Regions from separate parts of the Alteromonas sp. S015 genome, predicted to be linked through region 2. Evidence: predicted binding sites of a transcription regulator. Region 2 holds the regulator's gene; each other region holds the start of a gene.
What was found. The regulator FNR, encoded in region 2, switches genes on or off when oxygen is low (the NO sensors DNR and NnrR bind a similar motif). The targets are predictions, from matches to a motif close to TTGATCTAGATCAA.
Positions count from the first base shown of each region.

Region 1: V7R42_RS17680 (GbsR/MarR family transcriptional regulator) is a predicted target of FNR. The motif match lies at 1,490-1,503, and genes of this name have one in related genera.
Region 3: V7R42_RS06430 (OmpW family outer membrane protein) is a predicted target of FNR. The motif match lies at 2,001-2,014, and genes of this name have one in related genera.

Region 1 is NZ_JAZETO010000010.1:66,090-69,371, forward strand. It holds gene V7R42_RS17675 (ATP-binding protein) at 1-1,317, opposite strand, end outside; gene V7R42_RS17680 (GbsR/MarR family transcriptional regulator) at 1,543-2,100, shown strand; gene V7R42_RS17685 (cytochrome ubiquinol oxidase subunit I) at 2,112-3,282, shown strand, end outside.
Region 2 is NZ_JAZETO010000006.1:236,452-239,733, reverse strand. It holds gene uspE (universal stress protein UspE) at 1-779, opposite strand, end outside; gene fnr (fumarate/nitrate reduction transcriptional regulator Fnr) at 1,048-1,785, opposite strand; gene V7R42_RS13090 (sulfite exporter TauE/SafE family protein) at 1,831-2,490, opposite strand; gene ccoS (cbb3-type cytochrome oxidase assembly protein CcoS) at 2,477-2,707, opposite strand; gene V7R42_RS13080 (heavy metal translocating P-type ATPase) at 2,709-3,282, opposite strand, start outside.
Region 3 is NZ_JAZETO010000003.1:2,150-5,431, forward strand. It holds gene aroE (shikimate dehydrogenase) at 1-658, opposite strand, end outside; gene V7R42_RS06425 (group II truncated hemoglobin) at 657-1,088, shown strand; gene V7R42_RS06430 (OmpW family outer membrane protein) at 1,213-1,887, opposite strand; gene hemF (oxygen-dependent coproporphyrinogen oxidase) at 2,120-3,052, opposite strand; gene V7R42_RS06440 (Sua5/YciO/YrdC/YwlC family protein) at 3,049-3,282, opposite strand, start outside.

The DNA of each region.
Region 1 (3,282 bases), on a different contig from region 2:
GGCAGATACACAAGAAATGTACATACCGCGTATACCGTTAAGCGAACAGTTTTCAGAAACCTCATCTGCTAACCGGTTAATGGCTATTGACTGTTCTGAATCGCCGATAGAAAACTTGCCTAACAATCGGGTTAAGGTTTTTTCTGAAGGCGTTTTCCCAACAGAGTAATTACCTGTTGGTGTAACTACCGCCATACCACAAGCATCAGCAACTTCCAGCAAAGGGGTTTCCTTGTGCGATATAGCCTCGAGAGGGTTTGAGTAGGAAGTGAGTTGATGCACAATATTGTTCAGCTTACGCTGACGTGCTTGAAACTGCTCTTTCTTGGAATGAAGCGCTTTGGTATGCATTTGCCAGGCATAAAGGTGTCCAAGTGATTCGCAGACTAAACGCTTTTTCTGGTCGACGTATTTGGGCTCACTATTGTGGCAAGCGAGCAGCCCCCACAGCTTTCCTTCGAACACAAGCGATACGGAGAACGATGAACGAATACCCATATTTTTCAAGTAATTAATATGTATAGGTGAAACTGAACGAACCATGGACATAGAAAGATCTATCGGCGTGCGTTGCGCTTCAATTAAAGGTGGCTGTAGAGGCACAGGTTGCTCCTCAACATCAAATACACAACGCACACGGTTCTTAAGGTAGAGTTCTCGAGCTTGTTTAGGAATATCCGATGCAGGAAACTTTAGCCCTTTAAATGAACGCGAGTCTGGTTCAGCTGCTTCTCCGATGACTTCGCCGCAATAGGTATTATCAAACTGATAAACCATCACAACATCGAAGCCGATATAATCTTTAAATACCTCCGCTATCGCATCTGCGACGTCATCAATCGAGTCCTTGTCATCTACGTTAGGTAATAAGGCGCGAATATCTACATCCATTGGCACCCATTGCTGGGCCGCTTCATAACTCAACTGAGGAGTGGGTTCTAACTCTATTACCAGTAAACCATTTGAATCAAATGCAACGCCGCTGCCTTCCTTTTCCCAGTTATCTAGCCAAAGCGCATTTTTTGCAAATTTCCACTGATAGGCGTGGCGAACACTTCCACCTTTTACTGCGTTATGGATAGTTTTGAATGTGGGCGCATCTGCCGAAGGCACATCAATTAGGTCTGTGACTGGTGTTTCTCCTGCCACTATAGCTACTTTAAATAGCTCTTTTATGTTTTCACTAAATACCTGAATTTTTTTGGTATCAGGGTTTATCGCGATGACATATCCAAAGCTCTGAACGCTTTCGATTAAATGAATGGCCTCGTCTTCACAATTTTGAAGTGAAGGCTGTGAGTATTGATTTTGTTGCATTACCTTGCGCCGAGAAATTTGGAAAGCGAACTTTCATGATTAGAGCAGTAAATATCGCCACGATAACAACTTATCGTTAATAAATCATGTAATATCGAAGAGACTTTCTCGATTCACATTCATTAATTAACAAATTAAATATTGCTAATAACGTGCTTTATTATTGCTTTTTTTGATCTGACGCAATAAACTTTCAGTAATTTCTGAAACTTCTGGAATATAAAAATGAAAATGACGCCTTTAATTACTTCTGCGGTGATGCACTTTGGAGAAATGGGAAGTCGCTGGGGTTTTAATCGAACAGTAGGGCAAATTCTTGCACTTATTGTATTAAATGAAGAGCCTATTTCAGCACAAGAGGTTGCCGATGCGCTCAATATCTCTAGAGGCAACACCAGCATGGGTTTAAAAGAGCTTCAGTCATGGCGCTTAGTTAAACAGCACCATGTTCCTGGCGAGAGAAAGGAGTTTTTTATTCCCGCGGGCGATATCTGGACACTGGCGAACCGAGTATTTGAAGAGCGAAGAAAGCGCGAGATAGACCCAACCATGAGTCTACTGCGTGATTTGTTGCTTGACGCACCTGCCAATGAAAAAGAGGCAAGTGCACAACATAAACTGAACGAAATTCACGATTTACTCGAATCAATTACGGCATGGTCTGAAGAGCTTCAAAATCTTGGACCTGAAAAGTTAAACACGTTGATGAAGTTGGGTTCTGGCGTGGGCCGTATGCTTGAGCTTAAGGACAAGCTACTTCCGGGGAAAAACAGCGTTAACTAAGGGGGCCTTCTGTGGATGCATTCTTGCTGTCTCGTTTACAATTTGCGTTAAATATTAGTTTTCATATTTTGTTTCCAACCATCACCATGGCGATGGGCTGGTTTCTATTTTACTTTAAGCTGCGCTCTAATATTTCGGGTCACCCTGTGTGGATGCGTATGTATCGCTTTTGGGTACGTGTCTTTGCCCTAAGCTTCGCCTTGGGTGTAGTAAGCGGCGTCACCATGTCATTTCAGTTTGGTACTAACTGGCCTGGATTTATGGAGAAAGTAGGTAATGTGGCGGGGCCACTACTCGGTTATGAGGTACTTACCGCCTTTTTCTTAGAAGCCACGTTTTTAGGCATCATGCTGTTTGGCATACGCCGTGTTCCGAACTGGCTGCATACGGCTTCAACCCTCATTGTTGCACTTGGCACTACAACCTCTGCGTTCTGGATTTTGGCGCTTAATAGCTGGATGCAAACCCCGCAGGGCTTTGAAGTGGTCGACGGTGTGGTGTATGCCACAAACTGGAAGGAAATTATTTTTAACCCGTCTTTCCCCTACCGCTTTGTACACATGATGTTGGCGTCTGGTCTAACGGCCAGTTTCCTTATAGCCGGCCTTTCAGCCTACCGCATGCTTAAAGGCGACGATAAGCTTGCGCCCAAGCTCGCACTCAAAACAGCTACCTATACGGCAGCAGTGTTAATTCCTCTGCAAATTTTTGCTGGCGACATGCATGGTTTAAATACGCTTGAGCATCAACCTCAAAAGGTAGCAGCGATGGAAGGACTATGGGAAACCACTGAAGGTGCGCCCTTATTGCTTTTTGCAATTCCAGACGAAGAGAGTAAAGAAAATCATTTTGAAGTTCCCATTCCTTATGGTGCAAGCTTAATCCTTACCCATGAGCTTAAAGGCGAGATAAAAGGGCTAAACGAGTTTGAGGGGGAACATCCGCCGGTTGCCCCTGTGTTCTTCGGTTTTAGAGTCATGGTGGGTATGGGCGTGTTGATGCTTGCTGTGTCATGGCTTGGCAGTCTTTATCTTATGCGCAACAAAGACTTCCCCGTTTGGCTTAAACGCACGTTTGCAGGCATGGCGTTTAGCGGCTGGATAGCAACACTAGCAGGCTGGTACGTAACGGAAATAGGCCGTCAGCCCTATTTGGTAAGCGGTGTATTAAGAACCGCTGATG
Region 2 (3,282 bases):
GCATCTAGTGTTTTTGCCACTTGAGGAATGACCTTTTCTGGCAATCCTTCTCTTACTACACATTTGTTTTCAGGGATACCATACTTCAACGCGTGACTTCGCATTTCCTTTAAATGGTGATTTTTTACCGCATCGTGATAGGTATCGGGGTCGAACTCAGGCACTTCTATGGCAATGTTTAGAGGCGTTGACGGGTAGCTGTTCACCAAATTAACGTTACCTTTTAGTAAGGATGCGTAGTCATTAGCAATGAGGGTAAGTTTGTCGTTTAGTGCGGCGTGTTCATCGTCTTCGCTGCCTACGTTTACCGCAGCAATAATCTCTCCGCCTTCTGGCCAGCCGTGCTCTTTAACGAGCAGCACGGGGCGAGGGCACTTACGCATTAAATGCCAGTCTGTAGGCGTGAAAATGACAGAAGCAAGATCGTCGTGCTTTTTGGTTGCCTTTACCACTATATCGATCTGGTTGTTTAGGGTGTAGTAAATGATCGACTCATACGCACGATTATTCCACTCTACAACTATGTCAGTTTCTGTGAACCCTTGTTCTCTTAAGTGGGTCGCTAACCATTTAGCGTGCTCTTTCGTTACCGCATCGCGCATTGACTCGCGTTCATCGGGGCTAAGCATCGTCGCCATATCATAAGATAAATCATAAACCACCATCATAGCGATAACTGAAGCGCCCGTTTTTGAAGCGAGTTCATAAGCTCGGCTAAGTGCAGGTTGGTTATCGCGCTCGGCATCTACCACGGCCAGAATTCGTTTACACTCAATCATAACGTCCCCTTAACTACGAAACTTAGTAGCGGCTGTCCAAATCGATGTTCTTTAACAAATAGCTCATAATAACTATAATCGACATTGTGAAAAACGTAAGTTGTTTTAGATCAAGAATTTTACAAGCCAGTTATTAAGCATTGATATTTATGTTCATTAAACACATAGAGGGGCGGAAAGGGATAGACGTTAGAAGGAGCTGAATGTTACAAAACGTTATTGCATAAAAAAGCGCGCATTACGCGCGCATTGTCGAGACAAAAAAACATCATCCGCAGACAACGCTTGGACCGTTTAGCGCTGCTAATTTAGTGTTGAGTAGATCGAAATCTACAATAGTGATTAGTTTTCCGTCCACTTTTATGATGTTGTCTTTTTGAAAACGACTTAACAGACGACTAATGGTTTCTATCGTCAATCCTAAATAGTTTCCAATTTCGTTACGCGTCATGGTTAAGTGGAATTCTCTGTGCGAAAAACCACGCTCCTCAAAGCGCTGCGACAAATGTGAAATGAAGTACAATAGACGCTCTTCGGCAGTGCGCTTGTTTAAAAGCATGATCATGTCGTGATCTTGTTTTATTTCCGCGCTCATGAAGCTCATAATCTGGTGGCGAAGCTTTGGAAATTGTACTGACATTTCGTCGAGGGTTTCGTAGGGCAGTTCACAGACCATGGCGGTTTCTAAGGCAGAGGTATAACTTTGATGTCTGTTTTCCCGTAAGGCATCAAAACCAATAATGTCACCAGGAAAATGGAAGCCTGTAATCTGTTCTTCACCTTCAGTATTAGTTACGAAAGATTTAAATGAGCCAGTTCTCACAGCGAATAGAGAACGGAACTTATCGCCAGTTTGAATAAGCGTATCACCTTTGTGAAGCGGCTTTTTACGCTCGATTATATCGTCAAGAGACTCAATTTCTGTCTTGTTTAACGCCACCGGTAAACATAAGTGACTAAAACTACAGTTTTGACAGTGAATAGAAAATTGGCTTCCTTTGCTCATAATGCACGCTCTCTAAAAGAATACCGGACAATAATACACCCATTTTTAAACGATTGCTTCATGAATAACATAAGCGGCATATATTGCCATCATTACTGCAATTATTTGTCTAAAATGATGGTGCTGAAAACTACGCATAATATATTGGCTGCCAGCGCTTGCAGCGAGCAAGGTGGGTAATGTACCTAAACCGAAGAAAAACATAGTAGCAGCACCTTCAAGCGCATTACCCGCTGCCAGTGACCAAGTCAGTGTTGAATACACGAGTCCACAAGGCAACCAGCCCCAGATAAACCCATAAGGTATGGCACTAAAAGGAGTTTTGAACGGCAAAAAGCGCTTAGATAACGGCTGGAGTTTGGAAAAGAGTCCTTTACCTGCATTTTCAAGTAGCGCTAAGCCTGTCCACCACTTGCCCAAATAGCAGGCTAACAGAAGCAACATAACTCCGCTAAGTAGAGAAAGGGCATAGTTGGCAAGGGGGATATAGTCTGCTGCTATTTTTCCAAGTGCTCCGGTCATTGCGCCAGCGATGGTATAGCTCACTATACGCCCCATGTTATAGGCAAGGGTATAGGGCAGTGCTGAAGCGCCTTTAGGCGATACCATCCTGAGCGCCGCGACTATTCCACCGCACATACCTACACAGTGCACACCGCCTGCTAAGCCAATTAGAAAGGCCGAGAAGTAATTAATCCCTTCCATGTGGCGCTTGGCTTTTATCTATTTTACTGTCTTGCAGTTGCTTGCGTTGCTCAGCGAGCTTTTTTTCTTCAGGCGGAAGATCATCGTCAAACAGTATGCTGTAACCCTGACGGTCTAAGTCTTCAAATTGATTGGTTTTCACCGCCCAAAAGAATATCACGATAGCAACGGCAACGATAATGATGGCGATTGGAATCAATACGTAAATAATACTCATGCTATTTGCTCAAAAGTCGCGTTGAGTTTGTAACTACAATAATACTGCTTAACGACATACCAACAACAGCCATCCATGGAGAAAGTAGTCCAGATACGGCGAAAGGTAAGATCAAGACGTTGTAACCTACCGACCAACCAATATTTTGCCTTATTTTTTGCTTCACTTGATGCGCAGTTCGAATAAGTTCTGGCACAGAAAGCAACTGATCGCCAAGTAATATCACGTCGGCGGCAGTTTTAGCCACGTCGGTGGCATTACCCACTGCAATCGCCACATCAGCACTGGCAAGAACAGGCGCGTCGTTGATACCGTCACCCATCATCATCACTTTGGCACCAGATTGCTGCATAGCTTGAACGGTTTCGTACTTTTGCTCTGGTGTTAGGCCACCTTTAGCCGTCGAAATAGGCAGTGTTGCGGTAAGCGCGTTAACGTTTTGTTGTGTGTCACCACTCAAAACGGCAAGGGTATGGCTTGTAGCTAATATATCGAGCGTTTCTTGCGTATCTTCTCTCAGCGTATCCTTCACTTCATACGCCGCCATAATATGTCCCTTAACCGTAAGAAACACG
Region 3 (3,282 bases), on a different contig from region 2:
AGTTTTTATAAACCATGTCGTACACCACTTCACAGTTTTGTAAAACACCATCATTTAAACGGCACGGCAATTCATTGCTTAAACTGGCGGCAGTTGAATTAATAATAATATGAGGCGCAACATCTGCGATATCTTCAAGCGCAGCCACCTGCACTTTAGCGTTTGAAGCGGCACCTGCCACTTCCTCTGCTTTCGCTTTGGTTCTATTGGTGATGGTTAAAGAGGCGGCCCCTGCTTTTAATAACGGGGAGATTACGCCACGGGCTGCGCCGCCGGCACCAATAAGCAACACGCGCTTACCCTTAATTTCCACACCGCTGTTAAGCAAGTCGTTTACCAGCCCTACACCATCAGTGTTGAATCCCCATATTTCACCGCTGTCACCATTCATTAGCGTATTAACAGCTTGTGCATCTTTGGCTGCTTGGTCATCTACCTTTGCCAAGTTGAATGCATCAAGCTTAAAAGGCATGGTGACGTTACAACCTACCGCGCCTTCCTGAGCTAAAAACGCGTTGGCGGCATCTACAAAACCGTCTACTGGCGCAAGTATCTTTTCATAAGAAATCTTTTCTCCCACTTGTTCAGCAAACATTTGATGGATAGTTGGTGATAAACTCTGTGCAATAGGATTTCCGAATACAGCGAATTTTTTCATGGGAATACGAGACTTATTTAATATAAAGAAGAAAAGCGATAATCGTGCTTCGCAGAGTACACCATATGAACGTATAGGTGGAGAGGAGAAAGTACGGGAATTAGCAAATACGTTTTACGACATAATGGAAACCGATCCACTCGCCAATGAACTGCTAGCTATTCACCCCCAGCCATTAGACAGAATTCGCCACGTGTTCTTTCTATATTTAAGTTTATGGCTTGGTGGTCCTGATGATTATCAGCAGCAGTATGGCCACCCGCGTCTGCGTGCACGCCACCTACCTTATACCGTAACACCAGAGTTAAAAGCGCAGTGGATGTATTGCATGCGAAAAGCCATGTTTAAAACGGTTGAAGATATCGCCTTAGCTCAACAGTTGATAGACGCACTTGATCAACTCGCCAATCACATGGTGAATACAAAATAAAAAAGCGCGTTGAAAGGATTAACCTTTTAACGCGCAACTCCCCTGTTACTGTCTACGCTCTTTATGGCGCATAAAGTAGTGCAATTGTGAAAGCCTAATAGTTAATAAGGCGTGAAACTAAGAATTAGAATGTGTAACCCACCGATAAGGTATACACCCAAGGATCTATTTCAATATCACTTACCTTTCCAGCAGCATCACCCACTTTGAAGGTTGCTTCGGTATCTATATCAATGAATCGAACCGATGCATTGACATGCCATTTGGTATCAATTTGGTAATCCATTCCCACCTGTGCCGATAAGCCAAATGAATTATCAAGCGATAGGTCGCTTAAGCCAGCTGTTTCATTCGCACCTGTAAACTCTTCATCAAAGATAAAGGTATAGTTGATACCTGCACCAATGTACGGCTGAAACGCAGAGCTGGCATCATTAAAATAGTAGTTCGCAGTAAGCGTTGGAGGTAGGTGCGTTACCTCACCAAGCTGGTTGCCTGTACCTAACGGGTCAGCAACAGAAAAATTAACGTCGTGCTTAAAGGGTGTTGCGGCAAGCAGCTCGATATTAATGTTGTCAGTAATAAAGTACGCTACATTTAAACCTAGTTGAGTATCGTTATCGATATTAAGGGCCACGCCAAGATCAGTTCCACCCGCGACGATGTTAGAAGTCGATTCGTCAGGAGCAACTGTAGTAACACCTCCACGAACAATCCAGTCGCCCTGTTGATGAGCGCTAGCTAAAGGTGAAAGTGCAGCAAGTGTAAGGCAAAGTGCAGATAAAGTGTGTTTGCGCATGATGTGTCTCTTTTGTTTTTAACTAAGATGGCGTTACTTTACGCCTGTGGTTAAGAGAAACATTGATCCAGCGCAAGCTTGATAACTCACTGAAACACTGATGATATTCAACCTTGATGTAGATCAAAAAAACGCCGCATTAACGTTAATACGGCGTTTTTTAGTCATTAAAGATTCGTGCTGTTATAGGCAGTAAACTTTAGAATCTTAACGCTGCCTAGTTGAAAAATCATCACCAATCGGTGGGTTTTAACCAATCTGTAAGCTTAGCTTCGGCGCTCCCTGGGGTAGGTGTATAACAATACTCCCAGCGGGCAAGTGGCGGCATTGACATTAAAATGGACTCCGTACGACCGCCAGTTTGCAACCCAAATAAAGTGCCGCGATCAAATACTAGATTAAATTCAACGTAGCGGCCTCGCCGATAAAGTTGAAAATCACGCTCTCTTTCGCCAAAATCGGTTTGCTTACGACGCTCTACAATAGGAACGTAAGCATCGATAAAGCCATTGCCAACGGCCTGCATAAACGCAAATGACTGTTCAAAGCCCCATTCATTAAGGTCGTCAAAAAACAAGCCACCCACGCCGCGAGTTTCATGGCGATGCTTTAAATAAAAGTAGTCGTCGCACCACTTTTTGTACTTAGGGTAGACATCATCGCCAAATGGTTTGCACAACTTCTTCGCAGTGTCATGCCAATGCAAAACGTCATTTTTAAACGGATAAAAAGGCGTCAAGTCGAAGCCGCCGCCAAACCACCAAATAGGTGCTTCGCCCTCTTTTTCTGCAATAAAAAAGCGAACATTAGCATGAGATGTTGGGATATACGGGTTATGTGGATGAATAACGAGTGATACCCCCATGGCCTGAAAGTTTCTTCCTGCTAATTCAGGTCGATTAGCCGTTGCTGATGCAGGCATTTGACTGCCAAACACATGGGAAAAGTTAACGCCGCCTTGTTCAATCACCGCACCATTTTTTAATACTCGAGAACGGCCACCGCCACCTTCTTCACGCTGCCAGCTATCTTCAACAAACTGACCTTTTCCGTCGGCGAGCTCGAGGGTTTGGCAGATTGTGTCCTGCAGCCCTAGTAGATAGCTTTTTACTTGCTCTATTACTTCAGCGGCATTTTTACCGTCCAGTAATTCTGCTGATGTCATGCTCTTATTACCTCTGCTGTGTCACCATCGCGAATGATACTGGGTTTAGTTGCACCGCCTACTGCACCATCAACGTAGAAAACGGAATCAGCGAATACGGCTTTTGCCTCTTCAGTAGTGGTAGCCGGCGGTTGGCCGGTTAAGTTAGCGCTGGTAGAAACTAATGGTTTTCCTAGTTTATTACACAAGTCCACTACCACAGGGTGATTAGTAACGCGCACCGCTATTTT